DNA from 2 places in the Aminobacter sp. P9b genome. Region 2 is predicted to be linked to the other one. Evidence: predicted binding sites of a transcription regulator. Region 2 holds the regulator's gene; the other holds the start of a gene.
The links. Region 2 encodes LexA, which represses DNA repair genes until DNA is damaged. Its sites were predicted from a motif close to TGTTCNNNNTGTGTTCNG; they were not measured.

Region 1 (12,003 bases), 1.8 Mb from region 2:
ATTTCGGCCTTCGGCCATCATTTTGCCCGAAATGGGCTCATTGTTGCTGCAATCTGGGGACGTGGCGGGACTGCAAGAGGGGCGCTTTTTGATCGCCAAGAAATGGAAGATGCCGATCCTTGTCGGCATCCTTGTCTCGCTGTTCATCGTGTCCGGATGCACCACCAGCAAACTCGCTGACGGGGTCACCACGAGCTCGGTTCGTTCCGGTTCCTACGCCTATACGGCGAAGGACAAGGAGTGCCTGGCGCGGGCGATGTTCTTCGAATCCAACCGCTCCAGCCGCGACGGCCTCGTTGCCGTTGGCAGCGTCGTCATGAACCGCCTCAAGTCGGGCGAATATGGCGAAACGGTCTGCGGTGTGGTTGGCCAGAAAGGCCAGTTCGCGCCCGGCGTGCTGTCGCGGCCGATGAATTCGAAGGCCTTGCCCGACGTGCAGGCGGCTGCCGACGCGGTGCTCAAGGGCGAACGTCACCCTAAGGTGAAGCCCGAAGTGATGTTCTTCCACACGGCCGGGCTGAAGTTTCCCTACAAGAACATGCACTACACGACAGTCGCCGGCGGCAATGCCTTTTACGAGAAGCGCAGCCGCAGGAAGCCGCTGCCTGCAGCGATCGAGGCCGAAACCATGGTCGCTTCAGCCGAACCGCAGGCGCTGCCGGGCGTTGTCGAGGAGAAGCCGACGACCGTCGCTTCCGCCGGTTCCGATGCGGCACTGGCCAGTGCCATGTCGTTCCAGGCGACATCCGAGGATGCCGACGCGATCGGCGCGCTGATTGCCAGCCAGGACAGGCCGATGCAATGAGTGAGGGAATAGGGAGTAGCGAATAGGGCAAGAAGACAAGGGCTGCCGGTTGGCGCTTCGTCACTATTCGCTACTCACCATTCGCTCCTCGTTTTATACCGCTTCCATGTCGAAGCGAATCGCCGGTCCCGAGATCGAACGCCTGATTCAGCTGCTGGCCAAGGTGCCGGGGCTTGGGCCCCGTTCGGCCCGCCGCGCAGCCCTCCATTTGATCAAGAAGAAAGAGCAGCTGCTGGCACCTCTGGCTGCCGCCATGGGCGAAGCGGTCGACAAGGTGCGTGTCTGCTCGACCTGCGGCAATGTCGATACCTCCGATCCCTGCATGATCTGCACCGATCCGCGTCGCGACCCGACCACCATCATCGTCGTCGAGGACGTGTCGGATCTCTGGGCGCTGGAGCGGGCTGGCGCCATGAATGCGCGTTTCCATGTGCTTGGTGGCACGCTGTCGCCGCTGGATGGCGTGGGGCCGGACCAGCTGACCATCAAACAACTGGTGACCCGCATCGCCGAGGGCGGCGTCAGCGAGGTCATCCTGGCGGTCAACGCCACCGTCGAGGGCCAGACCACGGCGCACTATCTCACCGACCAGCTCTCCGGCTTCGACGTGAAGATCACGCGGCTGGCACATGGCGTGCCGGTCGGTGGCGAACTCGATTATCTCGACGAGGGCACGCTTTCCGCGGCCCTCAAGTCGCGGACCGTGTTTTGACGCAATTGGCTTGCAGGGAGGTTGGATGATCGGCGCCCTAAGTTGCCCCCCTCTGTCCTGCCGGACATCTCCCCCACAAGGGGGGAGATCAGCCCTCATCGCACCTTTGGCCAATCTCCACCGTCGTTGCACGACGAGCGGTGAGGACGCAGCCGCCAATCTCCCCCCTTGTGGGGGAGATGTCCGGCAGGACAGAGGGGGGCAACGTGGAGCGCAATCCTTGCGCCAGTTCCTGGCTTCGCTGGTGATAGGACTCTTGGCCTGCGCCGCCCCAGCCTCCGCTGCCCCCGTCGACAGCCAGTTCCAGGCCTGGCTGGCGAAGGACCTCTGGCCGGAAGCCAAGGCCAAGGGCATCTCCAGGGCGACATTCGACGCGGCTTTCGCCGGCGTCTCGCCCAATCTCAAGTTGCCCGACCTCGTCTTGCCCGGCGAAAAGCCGAAGACGCCGAAGAAGCAGCACCAGGCCGAGTTCGGTTCGCCAGGCAACTACTTCGCCGAGAAGACCCTGGGTGCGGTCAGTGCAGGCGGGCGCACGCGTGCCGGCTCCAATGCCAAAACGCTTGCCGCGATCGAAAAGCGCTTCGGCGTGCCCCGCGGCGTGGTGCTCGCCATATGGGGCCGCGAGTCTGGCTTTGGCGCCGCCAAGATGCCTTACGATGCCTTCGAGGTGCTGGGCACCAAGGCATTTCTCGCCACCCGTAAGGACATGTTCCGCAAGGAGTTGCTCGCCGGTCTCGAGATGGTCGAGCGCGGGCTGGTCAGCCGCAAGGCCATGCGCTCGTCCTGGGCCGGCGCGCTTGGCCAGCCGCAGTTCCTGCCGACGTCGTTCCTCGAGCATGCCGTCGATTTCGACGGCGACGGCCGCGCCGACATCTGGAACTCGACGCCCGACACGCTGGCCTCGATCGCCAACTATCTTGTCCATTACGGCTGGGTGAAGGGGCGCGACTGGGGTTTCGAGGTGTCGGTGCCGGATACCGTAACCTGCGCTCTGGAGGGTCCTGACCAGGGCAAAAAAATCGCCGACTGGGCGGCGATGGGCATCGGCCGTATCGGCGGCAAGCCATTCCCGCAAAACGAAGCGAGGGCCGAAGGTTTCCTGATGATGCCGGCGGGACGCAACGGGCCTGCCTTCATCGTCACGCCCAATTTCTACGTGCTCAAGGAATACAACGAGAGCGACGTCTATGCGCTGTTCATCGGCCATGGCGCCGACCGGATCGCGTCAGGCGACAGGCGCTTCGCCGGCAGCTGGGGCAAGGTCGACGGGCTCTACCGCTCCGACATCGCCGCCATGCAGCGTGGGCTAGAAAAGCTCGGCTACGACGTCGGCGGCGCCGATGGGTTGCCGGGGTTCAAGACCCGTCGCTCGATCGGCGACTGGCAGGCCAAGAATGGCCGCGCAGCGACGTGTTTTCCGGACAAGGGCATCGTCGAGGCTATGCGATAGCGCACTCTTCCTTCTCCCCTTGTGGGAGAAGGTGCCCCGAAGCGATGAGGAGTGCTGGCCGGAGCTCGGTTTTCGAAATTCGGTCCTGCGCCCGCTCCTGATGCCTCGTATATCTTCCAACACCCCTCATCCGTCTCGGCGCTTCGCGCCGATTCACCTTCTCCCACAAGGGGAGAAGGTAAGACACCAGACTACGCCGCCTTTGCCAGTGCGGCGCCGACTTCCGCCAATATCTCGTACGACCGCTTGCGCGCGACATGGTCAAACACCTGCGCGGTCACCATCAATTCGTCAGCACCGGTTCGCGCAATGAACGCCTCCACGCCGCGGCGGACGGTTTCGGGCGAACCGACCACCGCGCAGGCGAGCGTCTGCGACAGCATCTGGCGGGCGACCGGGTCAAGGTCGCGCTCGTAGCCTTCGACCGGGGCCGGAAGCCTGCCTGGGCGGCCGCTGCGCAGATTGACGAAGGCCTGCTGCACCGAGGTGAACAGGAGCTTCGCCTCCGCGTCGGTCTCCGCGGCCACGACATTGATGCCGGCCATGACATAGGGCTTGGCCAGCCGCTCCGAGGGCTGGAAGCGCGAGCGGTAGATCTCGATCGCATGGTCGAGCTCGGCGGGCGCGAAATGGGAGGCGAATGCGTAGGGCAGGCCAAGCATGGCGGCGAGTTGCGCGCCATAAAGGCTGGAGCCGAGCACCCAGACCTCGACCTGCTCGCCCTCGCCGGGTACGGCGCGGATGCGCTGCTCCGGCGTCGCCGGCTCGAAGTAGCCCATCAGCTCGACGACATCCTGCGGGAAATTGTCGACGCCGGCTTCGAGATTACGGCGCAGGGCGCGTGCGGTCAGCATGTCGGTGCCGGGCGCCCGGCCGATGCCGAGGTCGATTCGGCCGGGGTGAAGGGCGGCCAGCGTGCCGAACTGCTCGGCGATCACCAGCGGCGCGTGGTTGGGCAGCATGATGCCGCCGGCGCCGACTCGGATGGTGCTGGTGCCGGCCGCGACATGGGCGATGACGACCGAGGTCGCAGCACTCGCGATGCCGGCCATGTTGTGGTGCTCGGCCAGCCAGTAGCGGTGGAAGCCGAGTGTCTCGGCGTGGCGGGCGAGGTCGAGCGTATTCCGGAGCGATTGCGCGGCAGTGCTGCCTTCGGTGACCGGCGAAAGGTCGAGGACAGAAAGGGTGGTCATGATGCAGCTCCGGCGGGTGGGGACCCGCCGGATATAGGAACCACTATCCTCGCAAACAAACCTTCCCGCTCAGGGTAAGTTTTGGTCCAGCCGGATTCAGGCTGCCGGACCGGCGGGCGAGGCGCCAAGTTCCTTGCGCACCAGCGGCGCCACCTTGGTGCCGTAGAGCTCGATCGCTTTCATGATCTTGTCGTGCGGCATGATGCCGATCGCCATCTGCAGCAGGAAGCGGTCGTTCTTGAACAGCTTGTGCTGTGCCACGATCTTTTCGGCCACCACCTCCGGGTTGCCGACGAACAGCGCGCCTTGCGGCGAACGCGATTGGTCGAAATGCGCCCTTGAAGTCGGTCCCCAGCCGCGCTCGCGGCCGATGCGGTTCATCACCTCGGCCTGCGGTTGGTAGAAGTCGTCGGCCGCCTGCTCGGTGGTTTCGCCGACGAAGCCATGGACGTTGATGCTGGTGGCAAGCTTGGCCGGGTCCTGCCCGCCGCGCCGTGCCGCCTCGCGATAGAGGTCGAAAAGCGGTGCGAATCGTGCCGGCTCGCCGCCGATGATGGCAAGCGCCAGCGGCAGGCCGAGCACGCCGGCGCGCGCTGCCGATTGCGGCGTGCCGCCGATGGCGATCCAGATCGGCAGCTTGTCCTGATAGGGGCGGGGATAGACGCCGCGATCGTCGATCGACGCGCGATGCGTGCCCGACCACGTGACGCACTCGCTGTCGCGCAGCGCCAGCAGCAGGTCGAGCTTTTCGGCGAACAACTCGTCGTAGTCCTCGAGGTTGTAGCCGAACAGCGGGAACGATTCGATGAACGAGCCGCGACCGGCCATGATCTCCGCGCGGCCGCCGGAAAGCTGGTCGAGGGTGGCGAATTGCTGGAACACGCGCACGGGATCGTCGGAGGAAAGCACGGTGACGGCGCTGGTCAGCCGGATGCGCTTGGTGCGCTCGGCTGCGGCAGCAAGCGCGACGACCGGCGCAGAGGCTGCGTAATCCGGGCGGTGGTGCTCGCCAAGACCGAACACATCGAGCCCGACCTGGTCGGCCAGTTCGATTTCTTCGATGAGATTGCGCAACCGCTGATGCGGTCCAATGGCTCCCGGGCCTGCTTCCGGGCTGACGTCGGCAAAAGTGTAAAGGCCAAGTTCCATATCGCTGGTCCTGTCGCTGTCATTCGTGCTACAGGTAGCCATCGCTCCACGAAGCCGCCAGATGCGGACTAGTGAACAATCCATATCGAGATTGGCGCCAAAGAGCGTTTCCTATCCGCAACAACACGCGAATTCATGGGAGACATGCCTTTTTGGCGCTTGAACTCTGCCTTTGCGCGCGTATGTAAGCGGCGCGAAGTGACTCCAGGGAAATCAAATTGGCAATCTACAGGGAAAAAGACGTCTTCGAACGGCGTAACGCCGCCAATGACGCAAAGAAAGCTCTCCTCGAAAAGTACAAGGCACGCCCGGCAGCTGACGATCCAGCGGTTGTGGCACGCCAGGCTGAACGCAAGGCGATCCTAGAGGCACGCGCCATCCGCGAAGCCGAAAAGGAAAAGCTGCGGCAGGAACGCTTGGCTCGTGAAGCCATCGAAAAGGCCGAACGCGAAGCCAAGGCCGAAGCTGAACGCCTGGCCGCCGAAGAGGCCGCGCAGGCGGAAGCCAAGGCACGCGAGGCTGAAGAGGCCGACCGTATCAGCCGCGTGCTCTCCGACGAGGCTGAGCGCAAGGCCAAGCGTGACGCGCGTTACGCAGCGCGCAAGGCGCGCGGCAAGCGGATGCCGCCTTCGGCCAATTTCGGCTGATTGCAGGACACATTCGCCTGAAAGACGCATCGGCCTGCTAGCCAGGTCCGATTGCGCGAATTCTCATTGCTGGTGGTTCGCGACCGGGGTTTTGCCAAGCCCGGGGCGCGGGCCGCTTTGGCGTGTCCGCAGGTCAGCCGGCATGCAGATTGCTGTGGCCCGCCCGGTTGGGCAGGCCAGGCCATTTCGCGACTGCGCGATCAGGCGACGAGCTTGAGGCCGACGATGCCGGACACGATCAGGCCGATGCAGGCAAGGCGGAGCGCCGTTGCCGGCTCTCCCAGAAGCCAGATGCCAAGCATCGCCGTGCCGACCGTGCCGATGCCGGTCCAGATGGCATAAGCCGTGCCGACGGGCAGCGTCTTCAGCGCCAGGCCGAGCAGGCCGAGGCTGACGATCATCGAGGCGATGGTGAGGACAGTCGGCATCGGCTTCGAAAAGCCGTCCGTGTATTTCAGCCCGATGGCCCAGCCGATCTCAAACAGTCCAGCAAGAAACAGATAAGTCCAAGCCATGGAACGCTCCATTGGATGGCGGGTCGTCCCGACCGGTTTTTGGGGGAGGCGCAAGATCGTTCCTGCGCCAGGATAGATGGGGTTTTTGGAAGAAGAATCAACCAGACGCCCGGCCGAGACCGGGCGTCTGGTGATTGATATCAAGCCGAGACCAGAGCCTACTTGTCCTTGATCTTGGTGGCTTGCACCGGAGGCGCCTTGAATGCCGGCGCTGGCGCAGGCTTCTTGGCGTCTTTTTTGGGTTTCCGGGCTTCTTTCCCGGCTTTCATCGCACCCTTGGCCATGATTCGTTTCTCCCGCTGCTGAGACACGAAGTGAAACGCGAAGTTGTCTCGCTTGCAAGAGGGGTGTTGAGCCACCAGCCGCTTGTTTCGCAGCCACGAATTGGCTTGAGCCCAGCCCGGCGCCCGCTACAGTTGCCTCTCGCGAGGAACTGACGGTGGCACACTCCGGCTCCAGATTTGTGATCTTTGCGGCAATCGCCGGCAACCTGCTGATCGCCGCCACCAAGTTTGTCGCCGCCGCGTTCACCGGCAGTTCGGCGATGCTGTCGGAAGGCGTGCACTCGCTGGTCGACACCGGCAACGGGCTTTTGCTGCTCTATGGGCTTCGGCGCGCCGCCCAGCCGCCCGACCGCTTGCATCCATTCGGCCATGGCCGCGAGCTCTATTTCTGGAGTTTCATCGTCGCACTTCTGGTCTTTGCGCTCGGTGCCGGCGTCGCCTTCTATGAGGGCGTGATCCACATGCTCGATCCCGAGCCGATCGAAAACCCGCTCGTCAATTACGTGGTGCTTGGCCTGTGCATGGTCTTTGAAGGTGGCTCCTGGCTGGTCGCGCTCAAGGAGTTCCGGCGCAGCAAAGGCAGCCTCGGCTACATCCAGGCCGTGCGGCGCAGCAAGGATCCCAGCGTCTACACCGTGCTGTTCGAGGATAGCGCAGCCCTGCTCGGGCTGGTCATCGCGCTCATCGGCATTTCCGCGGCGCAGTATTTCGAGCAGCCCTGGATGGACGGCGCCGCATCCATCGGTATCAGCCTGATTCTCGCGGCGACGGCGGTGTTCCTCGCCCGGGAGAGCAAGGGGCTGCTGATGGGAGAGCCCGCCTTGCCCGATATGCAGGCCAAGATCCTGGAGGTTGCTCAGGCCGACCCGGCGGTCGAAAAGGCCAACGGCGTTCTGACGGTGCACATGGGGCCCGAGCAGATCGTCGCCGGCCTCAGCCTCGATTTTGTCGACCACATCTCGGCGGCCGATATCGAAACCTGCGTCGAGCGGCTGGAGAACAAGCTCAAGGCGGAAGTTCCCGAGGTAAGCGCGGTCTTCATCAAGCCGCAGACTTCCGAGCGCTGGCGCGAGCGGCGGGAAAGGCTTGTGACCGGGGATACGGCGGCGCCTGAGACGGAATAGAATCGTGAGGAAAAGGGAGGAATTTCAATGAAGATTGAAGGCGGCTGCCATTGCGGCGCCATCACCTACACGGCCGAGGTCGACCCCGAGAAGACGGCGATCTGCCATTGCACCGACTGCCAGAAGCTGACCGGCACGGCCTTTCGCGTCACGGTTCCGGTCGCCGAGGACAAGATCGCGTTCTCGGGCAAACCCAGGATCTACGTGAAGACAGGTGAGAGCGGCAACAAGCGGGCACAAGGCTTTTGCGCCGAGTGTGGGTCGCATCTCTTCGCCACCTCGGTCGGCGACGGTCCGAAGGTCTACGGCCTCAGGACCGGTACATCCAGCCAGCGCGAGCAACTGGTTCCGCGCAAGCAGGTCTGGCACCGCTCGGCCCTGCACTGGCTGCCCGCATTCGACGGCATGGAGACGGTCGAGAAGCAGTCCTAGCGACGCCTTATTCGCTTTCCTCGACCACTCGCAGCCTGAGCTGGCCCGTCTTGGAGTCGGCGGCGCGGCCATTCGGCGTTTGAGGTTTCGCGGCTTCGTCCGATTCGCCGGCATGCGAGGCGCCGAATTCCAGTGCCTCGATCTTTTCGCCGCGCTTGGTGACCTTGGACGACGACACCAGGATGTCGTCGATGTCCTTGCTGGCCTGGCCGAAATGGGTCTGCAGCTTGCGCACGCGCTCGTCGAGGCGCCCGACATCCTCCATCAGGCGGATGACTTCGCCCTGGATCAGGTGCGCCTGCTCGCGCATCCGCGCATCCTTGAGGATCGCCTGGATGACCTGGATCGACAGCATCAAAAGCGATGGCGAGACGATCACGATGCGGGCGCGATGCGCCCGGTGCACCAGTGATTCGAAATTCTCGTGGATCTCGGCGAAGATCGATTCCGACGGCACGAACATGAACGCCGTGTCCTGCGTCTCGCCCGAGATCAGGTACTTGTCGGCGATCGCCTTGATGTGCACATCGAGATCGCGCCGGAACGCCTGCGCGGCATATTTCTGCGCGTCTGCAGCGCCATCGACGTCGGCTGCGGCACGGATGGCGTTCCAGGCCTCGAGGGGAAACTTGGCATCGATCACCAGCGACGGTGCGCCATTGGGCATCTTGACCAGGCAGTCCGGCCGGTTGTTGTTCGACAGCGTCGCCTGGAACTCATAGGCGCCGAGAGGCAGCCCGTCGGCGACGATCGCCTCCATCCGCGACTGGCCGAAGGCGCCGCGCGTCTGCTTGTTGGACAGGATCGCCTGCAACTGCACCACCTGGCCGGCGAGCGACTGGATGTTGCCCTGGGCGGTGTCGATGACGGCGAGCCGCTCCTGCAGCTTGGCGAGGCTGTCATGCGTCGACTTAGTCTGCTCGGCCATTGTCTGGCCGATACGCCCGGTCATGGCGTCGAGACGCTGGCCCAGCGACTGCGTCAGCTCGGCCTGGCGCGCGCCGAAGATGTCGGCAACCGTGCCGAGCCGTCCCTGCATTTCCGCCTGCGCCTGCAGGATGCCGGCCATGCGGGCTTCCGCGTCGCGGGCGTGATCGGCGGCTTCGGCGGCGGCCACTGCGCGCGCCTTTGCCGATCGCCACAAGGCGATCATGAGGACGGCGAGCAGGATCACGAACAGCAGGGCGCCGAAACCAAGCGCCTGGCCGAGCGTGATGATGGTGGCGCCAAGCTGGGCGATGGGAGCGGACAAGATGCTGGAAAGGTCGTTCATGGCCGGCACCATAACCGATTCGCATCCTACGGTCAGATCAAAACAGGAACATCGCCCCATGCCACCGGTTGACGGTTTTATTCCGACATCTTAGTTGAGGCACATGACTATCAAGCCGCTGATCATCCTTCCCGATCCACTGCTGCGCGAGCTTTCCAGGCCCGTGGAGCGCATCGACGACGACGTGCGCAAGTTCGCGCGCGACATGCTCGACACCATGTATGACGCGCCGGGCATCGGCCTTGCCGCCATCCAGGTAGGCGAGCCGCTGCGCATGCTGGTGCTCGACCTTGCCAAGGAGGGCGAGGAGCCGGCGCCGCGCGTCGTCATCAATCCGCAAGTGCTTTCGCGCAGCGACGAACGCTCGGTCTACGAGGAAGGCTGCCTGTCGATCCCCGACTATTATGCCGAGGTCGAGCGTCCGTCGGCGGTTCGGGTCAAGTATCTCGACGAGAACGGCAAGGAGCAGGAGGTCGAGGCCGACGGCCTGCTCGCCACGTGCCTCCAGCACGAGATCGACCACCTCGATGGCGTGCTGTTCATCGACTACATCTCGAAGCTCAAGCGCGACATGGTGCTGCGCAAGTTCAAGAAGCTCGCCAAGGACCGTCCGCCGAGCCGCATGGTGGGTTGATCCCGCTCTGTTTGCCTCAAAGCTTGCGACGCGCGACATCCGCGACTTCGACGGGCTTGACCTCAGGCTCGTAAACCCGTTTGAAGCGGAGGCCTGAACGGTTGGCCGTCGCCGGCCGGGCTTAGCTCCTGGACTGCATACCCTCATGAGCCTTCGCGTCATCTTCATGGGAACGCCGGATTTTTCCGTGCCGACGCTGCGTGCGATCGCCGAGGCTGGCCATGAGGTCGTCGCCGTCTATTCGCAGCCGCCGCGCGCCGCGGGCCGTCGCGGACTGGAGCTCACGCCCTCGCCGGTGCAGCGCGAGGCCGAGCGGCTGGGCATCGAAATACGCACGCCGCTTTCGCTGAAAAGCGACGCAGAGCATGCGGCATTCGCCGGGCTCAAGGCCGATGTCGCCGTGGTCGTGGCCTATGGCCTGTTGCTGCCGAAGGCCATTCTCGAAGGCACGCGATTGGGCTGCTACAACGGCCATGCTTCGCTCCTGCCGCGCTGGCGCGGGGCCGCACCCATCCAGCGCGCGATCATGGCCGGCGATGCTGAAACCGGCATGATGGTCATGCGGATGGAAGAGGGATTGGACACCGGACCGGTCGCGCGACTTGAAAAAGTCGCGATCGGACCCGACATGACGGCTGGCGAGTTGCACGATCGTCTGATGGCGGTAGGTGCCTCGCTCATGGTAGAAGCGCTGGCTGAGCTCGAAGCGGGCAGGCTGGAGACGGTGCCCCAGGCCAGCGAAGGCGTGACCTACGCCAAAAAAATCGATAAAGCGGAGACGCGGATCGATTGGACCTTGCCGGCGACGGCGGTCGACAACAATATCCGCGGCCTGTCGCCATTTCCCGGCGCCTGGTGCGAATTCGAGATCGGTGGACGAACAGAGCGCTTGAAAGTGTTGCGCTCGCAACGTGCCGCCGGACAAGGAGAGCCGGGAACGGTTCTCGACGACCGGTTGGAGATTGCCTGTGGCGAAGCCGCCGTCAGGCTGGTCGAGGTACAAAGGGCGGGGGGAAAACCCGTCACCGCGGATGAATTCCTGCGCGGTGCCAAGATCGAAAAAGGAATGAAGTTGTCATGAGCATGATGTCGATCCGGGCGGCAACGCCCCGCGACCGCGAGGCGATCCGCCTCGTCGAGGAACACGCCTTCGGGCAACAGGCCGAAGCCGGTCTCGTCGATGCACTGGTCGCCGAGGGCGACGCGGTCGTCGAACTGGTGGCCGAAGAAGACGGCGACGTTGTCGGCCACATCCTGTTTTCGAGGCTCTATGTCCAAAACGGCGGCAAGACCGTTCCGGCAGTTGCGCTCGCACCGCTGGCGGTCGAGCCCGATTTCCACGGCACCGGCATCGGTGGCGCGCTGATCCGCGAGGCTCATATCCGCCTCAAGGATGGCGGCGAGACGCTGGCCGTGGTGCTCGGCGATCCGGCCTATTACGGCCGCTTCGGCTACACGCACGACCGCGCGGCCAAATTCGAAAGCGACTACCAGTGCGAGGCGCTGCAGGCGCTGGCCTGGGGCGATGCGCCCGAGACCGGCGAGCTGGTCTACGCCTCGGCCTTCGGTACGGCTCTGGCCGCGTAAAGCGGCCGGAGTTTTGACAGCACATGCCGCGCTATCGCCTTGATATCGAATATGACGGTCGCGGCTACGCCGGCTGGCAGCGACAGGCCGGGCTGCATACGGTGCAGGCGGCGATCGAGCAGGCAATCCTGAAATTCTCCGGCGATGACATCTCGCTGCGGGGCGCTGGCCGCACGGATGCCGGCGTGCACGCGTCCG
Region 2 (12,003 bases):
ATCAGCACTCCGAGCGCAGCGATGCATATTCGAAGACTCATTTATTTCTCCATTGGTGATTGACGTTGCGCGGCTTCGAGCCGGGCTTGACGACGACGAGGTTTGCGTTCTGCGATGTTTCGAGCAGATCGGCCGGAGCGCGCTCGGCCTTCTGGGCTTCGCCGGTCCACTCGAACGATACGGTTCCTTCGGGATGCTGGAACCAGCCCGGATCCTTGTAGTCTCCGGCGGCGAGGCCCTCGCGAACCTTCACCACCGAGAACATTCCGCCCATCTCGATGGAGCCGAATTGTCCCCAGCCCGTCATCATCGGCAGCGTGTTTTCGGGGAGCGGCATCTCCATCGCCCCCATGTCGGCCATCCCAGCCGTGCCCATTGGCATGTAGTCGGGGACCAACTGCCTGATTTTTTTGGCCGCCTCTTTCTTGTCCACGCCGATGAACGTCTTGATGTCATGGCCCATGGCATTCATCGTGTGGTGCGACTTGTGGCAATGGAATGCCCAGTCGCCGGGATTGTCAGCGACGAAGTCAAAGGCCCGCATCTGCCCGACCGCGCAGTCGATCGTTACCTCAGGCCAGGCTGCGTTCTCCGGTACCCATCCGCCATCCGTGCACGAAACCTTGAAGTCGTAGCCATGCATATGGATCGGATGGTTGGTCATGGTCAGGTTGCCGAAGCGGATGCGGACCTTGTCCCCTTTTGCGACCACCAGGGGGTCGATGCCGGGAAAGACGCGGCTGTTCCAGGTCCACATGTTGAAGTTGGTCATTTCCGCGACACGCGGCACATAAGCGCCCGGCTCGATATCGTAGGCCGCCATCAGGAAAACGAAGTCGCGATCGACGCGGCGGAAGGCGGGATCCTTTGGATGCACCACAAAGAAGCCCATCATGCCCATCGCCATTTGCAGCATTTCGTCCGAATGCGGGTGGTACATGAAGGTCCCGCTCTTCTGGAGCAGGAACTCGTAGACGAAGGTCTTGCCGACCGGGATGTGTGGCTGCGTTAGCCCGCCCACGCCATCCATGCCCGATGGCAGCAGCTGTCCGTGCCAGTGAATGGTAGTGTGCTCAGGTAGCTTGTTGGTGACGAAGATGCGGACTTTGTCGCCTTCGACCGCTTCAATCGTCGGACCAGGCGACTGGCCGTTGTAGCCCCACAAATGGCTCACCATGCCTGGGGCAAGCTCACGCACGACCGGTTCAGCGACGAGATGGAACTCCTTCCAATCGCCGTTCATGCGCCAAGGTAGTGTCCAACCATTGAGGGTAACGACAGGATTGTAGTCAGGTCCAGTGGCCGGGACCAGCGGCGGTTGCATCACCGCCTCTTTCATGGTTGCCGCCTCTGGGATCGACGCTGCCTGGGTACGCCCCGATACGACACTGGCGCCGATCAGGGCCATTGTGCCGGACGCTCCGAGGAAATTGCGACGTGAAAAGGTCATGCTCTTGGCTCCTCGATCAATCACCGGCACCAGCGCCCGCCGCAGCCACAGTCGTTCCGCCGCCGGAGCCTCCGCCGATGATGGCGCTTTTGAAGTCGACGCTCGCAATGAAGACATCGCGCTTGGCCGAGATCGCGTTGATGTTGCTTTCGATGCTTTCCTGGAATGTCGTCAGCAGTTCGAAGACATCGATCAGCATGCCGTTGTACTGGAGCAGCGACTCCTCGTTCACCGTCTTGCGGAGCGGCAGGATCTGGGTCCTGTACTGATTGGAAATGTCATAGGATGCGCGGTAGGCCAGCTGCGCCGTTCGCGCCTCGGAACGGATGTTCACCGCCTGCTGGGCGAAGCGATTGACCGCCTGCATGTATGTCTCTGTCGAGCGGCGGCGGGTTGTCTCGCCGAGATCGAAGATCGGTATCTCGAGCGCAAGCTCCAGGGCCTGGCCGCTGACGGTTTCCTTGGTCACGATCCCGCTGTCTTTGGTGCGGGCAAAGTCCGAAAAGCCTGCCAATTCGAAGGCAGAGACATAGCGGGTAGCCCCGTCGAGTTTGAGCGAGCGGGCGAGTGCGTCGAGCTCCAGCCGGGCCGCGATCAGATCGACCCGCTTGCGGATCGCTTCAGCTTCGACTTTTTCGGTGGCCTCGATGCGAGGCAGGGCTTTCGGCAATTGAGCCGGGATCTTGTAGCTTAGATCAGGTCCCCATACGCCCATCTCACGGGTCAGTTCCTCGCGCGCGGTCGCCGCTTGCAGTCTGGCGGCGGCCAGCCGATTGGAAACCTCGGCATAAAAAGCGCTGGCCCTCGCCTGGTCGAGCTTGGTGGCCGCGCCCGTTTCCCCAAGACTGCGTGTAAGGTCTGCGGCAGCGTCTGCAGAGCCGCGAGCTTGCTCGAGGAAGCCGACGTGCTGCTTTGCCGCCACAGCCTCGTAATAGGCTTTGCGCGTGTCGGCTGCGAGCTTGAACGTCGCCGCCATGGCGCGATATCGGGCGGCCTGGAATTCGCGCTCGGCCGCATCGCGCCGCGCGGGCAGGGTCAGCAGCGAAAGAATGCTTGCCGCAACACGCCGCTCGATCTGCAGATCGCCTTCGGCAAGTGTCTGACCAACCGACACCACCGGGTTGGGCAGCAGGCTTGCCTCTACGAACGACGCCTCGGAAATGCCCAGCGCGTTGTATTCGGCCTGCAGGCCCCGATTGTTGTAGAGCGCCAGTTGGACGGCGCTGTCGGCCGTAAGAGGCTTGGACAATATGGCCTTCACATCCTTGGCGGCCTTGGCAGCATCAGCCTTCGAAGCGATCTTGACCGTCTTCGCACCAAGCGCCGAAGAGACCTCTGTCGACACCGGCGCCATGCCTGCGTCTGGAGTGAACGTGGCGCAACCGGCAAGCGAAAGCGCGATGACGCTGACCGAAGCCAGGCGTCGGAAGGAAGAAGCGCAACCGAGGGCGCTGCCGGGCAATGACATGAACGGCATCACTGCACCTCAGGCTTTGGCGCGACACGCTCGTTGATCTCGGCCCACGGCCTGGGTTTTACCGGAACATAATTCGCCGAACCGGCAAAAACCGACATGTAACGCGCCGACCCCAGCGGTGCATCGGCATCTGCTGGCGCGTATCCCGGCTCGATGTCGGGATACGCAGAACAGGCGGAAAGGAAGGCGGCCGCAGCCGCTAAGGCCAAGAATTTCATCAGGTTCCTCGAGACTAGGTCCAGGGGCAGCAAGCGGAAGGCGATTCACCGTCGACCGCGGCAGGAGGTTCAATTTAGCCAGATATTGTTTTGAGCCTTAAAGTATATGCTGCAACCACCAACAATACTTACTTCTAGAAGCATCGATAATATATACTCTTTGTCCAAAACTCTATTGACATAGCTAAGCGTATTCGCAAAAGGCCTCAACAATTAAATTTATACATTTTTGTAATGTTTATTTACAAAGACGCGCTTTGCACACGGACATGAATTCTAATGTCCATTTGACTTTCGCCAGCGTAATGCGTCGCCGAATGAGGATCGCGCATGACGGGCGGCGGCGCATCCGGCCACCGCACCAAAAGGGCAACGCTTGTAGCCATGCTTGCAGGCAGCAGGCCTGCCTGGGCTACGGCGAACGCCAGATCAGGCGCACCCAAAGCTGCGACGCAGGCTGAATGCCTTTGGCGTCGGAAGAATCACAAAAATGTAAGTCCTCAGAAAACAGGCTGCCAAGATGGGCAGATATCCCTGTTCCATCGAGTGGTTCCACTGAGTCTGGCTCCATTCGTTGGAATAGAAAGGAAAACAAATGAAAACAACACTTGGCTACGCTCTGGTTATCCTTGCAGCAATGTCCTCCTCCAGCTTTGCCAACAGTGGATTTACGCAGGAAAGGTCCACGTTGGACCGGCTTCTCCAGGGTCACGGGACGCCGGGAGAAGCTGCAACGTCTGTGTCGAACCCGGATATTTCCTATCGGGTTCGCGAGGACGGCAAGCTGGTAAAGACCAACAGCCGCTACGGAACCGCCGAAGTTGTCCGGCCGAACTGGTGGTTCGGGATGACGACCCGCGAGCGCGAGAGCCGTGGTCTATACTAAGCGGGCCCTGCTGCCAGAATTGCATCTGATGCTCCCTCACCGCCCTGCGGTGAGGGAGCACACGTTTCCCCTCACCCTCACGAAGCCATCACCAAGTCGTTATGGCCAAGCTCCGAATCGACAAATGAAAGTCACGAAACCAACACAGTAGGGCGTGAAGCACGACGTCGCTACGACATCCGATTTGCACCAAAATCACTATAAAAACAAAAATAATTATAGAAGTATATTTCATCAAAGACACTGGATTATCATTATTGTTTCAACACAGTTAGAAAACAATTTTCCACTTTCTGTCGATTGGAATGAGCCGTTAGTGAGAAAACCACAATGGCTACATGGAAGAAGAAAAATGAGGATACTTCTTGTTGAAGATGATGACCGTACAAGCAAATATATATCAAATGGACTGATATCATCTGGACATACCGCAGATGTTCTCAATGATGGGCGCGATGCGTTGTCACTCGGTGTACGCGAAGTTTATGACGTGGCGATCGTCGATCGTATGCTACCTGGCCTAGACGGCCTGTCCCTCGTCCGTGGACTGCGCGCAGCCGGCACAAAGACGCCGATCATCTTTCTGACGTCCATGAGCGGTGTCGACGACCGGGTTGAAGGTCTGGACGCGGGGGCAGACGACTATCTGGCAAAGCCTTTTGCCTTTTCGGAACTCCTCGCCCGGGTCAATGCACTGGGACGACGGCCGCCGATCACCCAGGAGAAGTCCAAGCTCAAGGTAGCCGATCTCGATCTCGATCTCTTTCGCAGGCTGGCAAAGCGAGGCGAGACGACGATCGAACTCCTGCCGAGGGAGTTCGCGCTGCTTGAACTGCTGATGCGCAATGAGGGACGTGTGCTCACCAAGACAATGTTGCTCGAGCGCATATGGAACTTCAATTTCGATCCGCTGAGCACGGTCGTGGAAACTCACATCAGCCGCCTGCGGGCGAAAATCGACAAACCATTCGAAGTACAGCTCCTGCACACGATCCGAAACACCGGATACAGCATGCATGGCCCGCGCTAGTATAACGCGGAGCACTTCAATCCGCATAGCAGCACTGTACATAACAATATTTTTGCTCTCACTGATCGGAGCAAACATTACTTCATACAATATGATCTCGGCCTATCTCTACGAACGGCTCGACTCGAGCGTCCGGGAGCGTTTCCAAGAAATATCGATGGCCTATGAAGCCAGAGGCCTTTCCGGCGCCACGGCGATGATCGCCAGCCATGGCTTGACGCTTACTGCAGAACACAGTGTCTACACGCTCCTGTCGAAAGACGGCGATGTGCTCGCTGGAAACGCGGGCTTTGCCGACGTCCCGTTGGGCTTGTCTACGCGGACGCCGACCTATCACAACGAGTCACTCGCAAACTACCGGCTGTTTCGCGAAGAACTGGGCGACGGCTACAATCTTGTCGCCGGCTTGAGCTACGACGACACCTACCGGCTGAGAAAGATCGCTCTCTTCAGCTTTGGCTGCGCAACAGCGATAGTCCTTGCCCTGGGCCTGGGAAGCGGCGCAGTGCTTGCATTTCGAACGCGTCGTCGCATTGCTGCTTTGTCAGACACGATGAAGGCCTTCGGAGCGGGAGAACTCACAACGCGTCTGCCGGTCTCCCCGCAAAATGACGACATCGACACACTGGCACGCGAGATCAACTCCACGCTGGTGCAATTGGAGTCGAGCATTGCTGCGATGAAGCAGGTTACGACCGACATCGCGCACGATCTAAAGACCCCGATTGGTCGGCTGCTGCTTTTGCTTGAAGCCGCTTTGGATAGCCCCGATCAGGCGTCGGCCGAGACGCATATTGCAACGGCAATGGACGAAGTCACGCAGATTGCCAATACCTTCGAGGCTCTCCTTCGAATTTCGCATATTTCATCCGGTGCGCGGACATCGAGGTTCGTCAGCCTGGATCCATACGAGATCATAAAGGACATATACGAAATCTATCAGCCAATAGCCGAGGATGCCGGGCGCTCCATGAATCTGGAGCCTGAAGATCGAGCCAGCAGGTTTGCAATCAGCGCCGATCGCGATCTACTGAGGCAGATGTGCGTCAACCTGGTGGTAAATGCCATTAGGCACACCCATGAAGGAGCCTCGATACGGCTCGGCGTCAGCTATGGCCACCGCTCCTGCTCCATCCTGATTGCGGACACCGGTCCGGGAATTCCAGCGGAAGAGCGACACAAGGTGTTCAAGCGCTTCTATCGGCTCGAGAAAAGCAGAACGACCGAGGGAACCGGCTTGGGTCTCAGCCTCGTGAAGGCGATATCCGATTTCCACGACGCCTCGATTTCGCTGGCCGACAACGCGCCTGGCCTCGTGGTCGAGATAAAATTCTCGCAAGCATAATACAGAAGAAAAATCTCCGCCCGTGGAGGTCAGTCACACGGGCGGATAATTATTCACGCTGTTTGAACGAGCAGCAGGTATCTGCCTGAACAAAGAGATATTGCAATACTAATTTTGAGCAGACCTGTTCCTAACTTTACAAAATTGTATTGTCGCAGGATAACCGTCCAAACAACTGAGCTTGGCATCGCAACGGCATTGCATTCGAATCGAACCTTTCAGATTCGCCACGGGCCTTGACGGTCCGACACCGGTTTCAGTCTGCTCTTTTGACAGTCGCATCGAAACAAGAACCAGGTTCCTTGGGCTTTCCCACCGGAGAATTGCGACAAAACTGCAACACATGAATGACGTCAAAACAACGGGATGTATTTCTTACAGATATTTAAAGTTGGCATCGGCTCGACGTAAAGCAGGTGCCTTCCTGATCATTTCGGTCGCTTGCATGCGACTTGCCAACAGAATTGAGAGGACGAAATGATTAGATCTTTGCTGCTTGCCACCGTCGCGGTCCCGACTCTATTGCAAGGCCAGGCATATGCTGCCGACGCTGTCGCTGTGGCAGACCCGGAACAGGCCGAATATGTGCGCGTTTGCGATGTCTATGGTCCGGGCTTCTTCTACTTGCCCGGCACCGAGACCTGCCTGCGTGTCTCGGGCTATGTCCGTTATGACATCGGTGTCGGCGAGCTTCTCGGTTCCGATGTCGATGGCGATGGAAACGGCGACACCTACTACAAGCGCGCGCGTGCTGCTCTGCAGACCGACGCCCGTTCGCAGACCGAGTTCGGCACTCTGCGGGCCTATATGCAGGTCAACTTCGACTACGACAGGGGCGGCGCAATCTGGAATTACGAAGATATTTCCGGAACTGGCAGTGCCATGTACATCAACCATGCCTATCTCGAGCTTGGCGGCTTCAGGGCAGGCATGACGGATTCGGTTTTCTCGACGTTCACCGACTACGCTGGAGACGTCATCAACGATTGGTTGCTGGGCTTCGGTCCTTTCCGCACCCAGCAGATTTCCTACACCTATACCGGCCCACTCGGGTTCGCCGCCACGATCGCTCTCGAAACGGGGTCCGGAACGAACGCTGTCGAAGATTACGTCCCGAACGTCGTCGCCGGCGGCTCGTTCACCCAGGGCTGGGGCAAGGTCGCCACGGTTGCCGCCTATGACAGCCGCAACGATGTGTGGGCAGGCAAGGCGCGGGTCGACGTCGATGTGACGGACACCATTTCGCTGTTTGGCATGGTCGGCTACAAGTCGGAGGCAGACACCCGCAACTACTACGGCAACTGGGGCGGTTCCTGGGCCGTCTGGGGCGGCGGTTCGGCCAAATTTGGCGAAAAGACACGCTTCAACGCACAACTCGCCTACGACGACGACAGCAATCTCGTGGCGGTCGCCAATGTGGCCTACACTCTGGTTGAGAACTTCGTCGTCACTCCCGAACTCGTCTATGCGGACAATCTGGACGATGCCGGCGACGGCTCTGTGAGCGGGTTCCTGCGCCTCCAGGCCTCATTCTAAACAGAAGACGGGGAGCAACTGCTCCCCGTCTTCGACAAGCAATTCTGGCGGGCGTCGTCGCGGCGCCCTGACCGCCCTCCGAGCCCAAAGGCCGTTCCAGCAATACGGAAAATTCAGCCTGCACGCTACGCAGGGCTTCGCCGCCGGCGTCGGCCCCTTCAGGAAATATAAACAGTTGCAGAACACAACTGGAACAGATAGCGTTTGTTCCGGGTTTGTTTTTCTTTTGATTCCTCAGGGGTGGCCATGCTGACGCGCAAACAACACGAGCTTCTGCTGTTCATTCACGAGCGGCTGAAGGAAGCAGGCATCCCGCCATCCTTCGACGAAATGAAGGAGGCGTTGGACCTCGCCTCCAAATCCGGCATCCATCGGCTGATCACGGCGCTCGAGGAGCGTGGTTTCATCCGCCGCCTGCCCAACCGGGCACGTGCGCTTGAAGTGCTGCGCCTGCCCGATTCGATCGCGCCCGGCCTCAACGCGGCACGAAAGTTCTCGCCGAGCGTCATCGAGGGCAGCCTTGGCCGTAAACCGGAGCCATCGCGATCGTTCTCGCACGGCAATGACGACGACGTCGGCGCGGCGGTCACCATACCGGTCATGGGGCGCATCGCCGCCGGTGTGCCGATCGACGCGATCCAGCACAAGACTCATTCGATTTCGGTGCCGCCGGATATGATCATGGGCGGCGAGCATTATGCGCTCGAGGTCAAGGGCGATTCGATGATCGAGGCCGGCATCTTCGACGGCGACACGGTCGTCATCCGCAGTTCCAATACCGCCAATCCCGGCGAGATCATCGTCGCATTGGTCGATGACGAGGAAGCAACCCTCAAGCGCTTCCGCCGCAAGGGCGCCTCGATCGCCCTGGAAGCCGCCAATCCGGCCTATGAAACCCGTATCTTCGGGCCTGACCGGGTCAAGGTGCAGGGTAAGCTCGTCGGGCTGATCCGCCGCTACTGATCCTTGCATGCATGTCGGGAGCGCATTGCGCGCGACCTACTGAGCTGGCGTTGCCGGCTCCGGTGCGCCCTGACGTTTACTTTCCCGCCGATAGGGCGGCAGTCCCCTCGCCTCGCGGGAGAATTCTCGTTGCGCATGCCAGGGCCGGTATGGCGTGGCCACAGCGTGGCGGATGTCGACCTGCTGAGGAACGCCTCCCCCGCCAGGCGTCAGGAATATCGCCGCACTTCCCAAGCGTGCCAATTCACGGCTGGTGAGAACGATCGCAGCTGAGTGCGTACACACGTTGACTGCAGTGGCGTCGTTGACGACAAGAAGGTCAGCGGTGGCACAGGCGCGCCTGGCGGCTACCGCGCTTTCTGCATGAGCAACCTGCACGCCCGAGGGGTGCTCGACGAGACACAAGCCGTCGGCGCAGGAAAAGGCAGTGCCACTGCCGGAAGGGCTTGCGACGCCTGGGCTGGTCGCATTGTTCCGCTTGCTCTGGTTCGCCGGCCCCAGGCGCGTGGGGCCGACCACGTCCTCGGTCACCAAGGCACGTTTCCAATTGTCGATTGTGAACTGGTTTGGCCGAGCACGATTGACTGCAAGCCTGCCTGCACCAACCGGTACGCCCATCAGGCGCGCGTCCTCCGAGACCAGCACGTCCGGCGCTTCCGCATTCATCAATGCCAGCAGGGCGAGAGCCGCAAGCGGCAGAGCGGCAACGCGCAGCCAGGTCGTGGCCATCGATGCGATGATCAGCGCCACCGTGACAAGGACGACCGAATGCGTCGACACCAGCCCGACCGCGTCGACAGGCGAGTGCTCGGAAAACCATTTGGCCAGCGCGATCATGGCCGTCAGGCCGGCACCCATCGTATCGAGGAAGATGCCATCGAGGCGGAACGGCATGAAGAGGCCGGCAAGCACGGCAAACGGCATGACCAGTACCGAGACGATCGGCATCACTGCCAGATTGGCGACAAGACTGAGCGGCGAGACGCGCTGGAAATGCCAGGCGCCGAAGACAGCAGTGGCAAGACCTGCGATCACCGAGGTCGCGGCAAGCCCGACCGCCATCGTAGCCAACCAGCGCCACAGCTTTGAGGGCATCGACCGCTGGATGGCCGGTTGAGCTTGCTGCTCACGCCGATCGGACCACCAGGCATAGGCGCCGACAAGTGCTGCAGTCGCGGCAAACGACATCTGGAAGCTCGGGCCGACCACCTCGTGCGGCGAGATGACGATGACCACGATGGCCGAGATCGCCAGATTGCGCATGGTCAAGGAGGCCCTGTCGAACAGCACCGCCGTCAGCATCACAGCCAGCATGATGAAGCTGCGTTGCGCTGCGACCTCCGCCCCGGAAACGAACAGATAGCCCGCTGTCGCGGCCAAGGCGGCGCTTGCCGCGTATTTCTTCACCGGACGATGCGAGGAGAAGGCTGGAAAGGCGGCGAAGCCCAGCCGCATCAGCAACATCACCGTGCCGGCGACCATCGCCATGTGCAGGCCCGAGATCGAAATGATGTGGTAGAGGCCGGTGCGCCGCAGCGCCTCGTTGACGTCTTCCGGGATGCCGCCACGCACGCCGACGACCAGCGCCGCAGCAATTTCCCCTTCAGCACCACCGATGCGATCGCGAATGCGCTGGGCGATGCGGTCGCGCGCGTTTTCCACCCAGGCTGATGCCTGGCCCACGGCCGATGGCGGCTTAGCAGCAGCGGCAAGCTCCGGACCCTTCATGAAAAAGCCGCTGGCGCCGATGCCATCGAAATAGCTTTCGAAGGAGAAGTCGTAGCTTCCCGGGCGCACCGGGCCTGACGGCGGCATCAGCCTGGCGTAGCCTGTCACTTGCGAACCGGCCCTCACGCCTTCGGGGACCTTGCGGGCGATGAGCCGCACGCGATCCGGCGCATAGCGCAACACCGGCCGTTCGGTCGCCAGGATATCGAGGGTCAGGCGCAGACGGCCGTTGTCGAGGGTATCTATCTCGACTACCCGCCCTGTGATGCCGGCCGATATCGCCGCGCCGAGCATCTTGGTTGCCATCCGTTCCGTTTCAATCTTGGCAATGGCCATGCCGAGCAGGCAGATGGCCGCAGCAGCAAGCGCGTAATAAGCCAGCCTGTTCGTACGCGTCAGAAATGCGAGCACAGCCAATAGCGCGAAGGCTGCGGCCAGCGGTACAAGGGGCGGTTCGGCACGAAAGCTGAAATAGGCAAGCGCCCCGATCGCCAGAAAGACCGGCACGAGCAGGAATGCGGCGCCACGATCGAGTTCGGTTTCGATAGCCACGCGAGTGGCTCGCATGGACGAGCGGAGAGCGGCACCTTGGTCCGACCATGGCGACGACCGGGGAAAATAGTGCCGTGGCGCCCGCGGCGAGGCGTCGCCCGGGGCATCAACCTCAAGCGCGCTCGGCCGTGCCCATGCCACGGCGGGCGCAACGGGGCCGCCCAGCAACGCGCGCTCGCTGGTCTCGACCACCGGAATGTTACCGGATTCCCCCTCCCGCACGCGGTCGCCCATCGGGCCTGCCTCTTGCGCCCCAGACCTTCTATGCTACATCAACGCCACCGAAACGCCATGCGCCGCCGGTCTTCGGCCAAGCGCGCTATGCCTCCCTTGGAAATCGCCATGTCCGTCGTCACCCGCTTCGCCCCCTCGCCCACCGGCTACCTGCACATCGGTGGTGCGCGCACGGCTCTCTTCAACTGGCTCTATGCCCGCCACACCGGCGGCACCATGCTGCTGCGCATCGAGGACACCGACCGCGAGCGCTCGACCGATGCTGCCACCGCGGCAATTCTCGAGGGCCTCACCTGGCTCGGCCTGACCTGGGAGGGCGAGCCGACCTCGCAATTCGAGCGCGCGCCGCGCCACCGCGAGGTCGCCGAGGAGCTCGTCCGCATGGGCAAGGCTTATTACTGCTACGCTTCGCAGGACGAGCTGACCGAAATGCGCGAGAAGGCCCGCGCCGAAGGCCGTCCGCCGCGCTACGATGGGCGCTGGCGCGACCGCGATCCGGCGGAAGCCCCGGCAGGCGTGAAGCCGGTGATCCGCATCAAGGCGCCGACAGAGGGCGAGACGCTGGTGCGTGACCGCGTGCAGGG

Region 1: a site for LexA is predicted at 9,618-9,635, ahead of WHT83_RS08340 (DNA recombination protein RmuC). Genes of this name have one in related genera too.

What each region holds. Positions count from the first base shown of each region.
Region 1 is NZ_CP150082.1:1,685,168-1,697,170, forward strand. It holds gene WHT83_RS08290 (cell wall hydrolase) at 62-805, shown strand; gene recR (recombination mediator RecR) at 912-1,517, shown strand; gene WHT83_RS08300 (lytic murein transglycosylase) at 1,738-2,967, shown strand; gene WHT83_RS08305 (LLM class flavin-dependent oxidoreductase) at 3,159-4,160, opposite strand; gene WHT83_RS08310 (LLM class flavin-dependent oxidoreductase) at 4,257-5,309, opposite strand; gene WHT83_RS08315 (DUF6481 family protein) at 5,528-5,956, shown strand; gene sugE (quaternary ammonium compound efflux SMR transporter SugE) at 6,157-6,471, opposite strand; gene WHT83_RS08325 (hypothetical protein) at 6,630-6,755, opposite strand; gene WHT83_RS08330 (cation diffusion facilitator family transporter) at 6,911-7,879, shown strand; gene WHT83_RS08335 (GFA family protein) at 7,907-8,311, shown strand; gene WHT83_RS08340 (DNA recombination protein RmuC) at 8,319-9,584, opposite strand; gene def (peptide deformylase) at 9,688-10,218, shown strand; gene fmt (methionyl-tRNA formyltransferase) at 10,364-11,299, shown strand; gene WHT83_RS08355 (GNAT family N-acetyltransferase) at 11,296-11,805, shown strand; gene truA (tRNA pseudouridine(38-40) synthase TruA) at 11,829-12,003, shown strand, end outside.
Region 2 is NZ_CP150082.1:3,468,005-3,480,007, forward strand. It holds gene WHT83_RS17065 (plastocyanin/azurin family copper-binding protein) at 1-41, opposite strand, end outside; gene WHT83_RS17070 (multicopper oxidase family protein) at 38-1,450, opposite strand; gene WHT83_RS17075 (TolC family protein) at 1,467-2,927, opposite strand; gene WHT83_RS17080 (hypothetical protein) at 2,927-3,145, opposite strand; gene WHT83_RS17085 (hypothetical protein) at 3,741-4,031, shown strand; gene WHT83_RS17090 (response regulator) at 4,384-5,061, shown strand; gene WHT83_RS17095 (HAMP domain-containing sensor histidine kinase) at 5,219-6,406, shown strand; gene WHT83_RS17100 (porin) at 6,884-7,942, shown strand; gene lexA (transcriptional repressor LexA) at 8,189-8,905, shown strand; gene WHT83_RS17110 (ComEC/Rec2 family competence protein) at 8,942-11,185, opposite strand; gene gltX (glutamate--tRNA ligase) at 11,522-12,003, shown strand, end outside.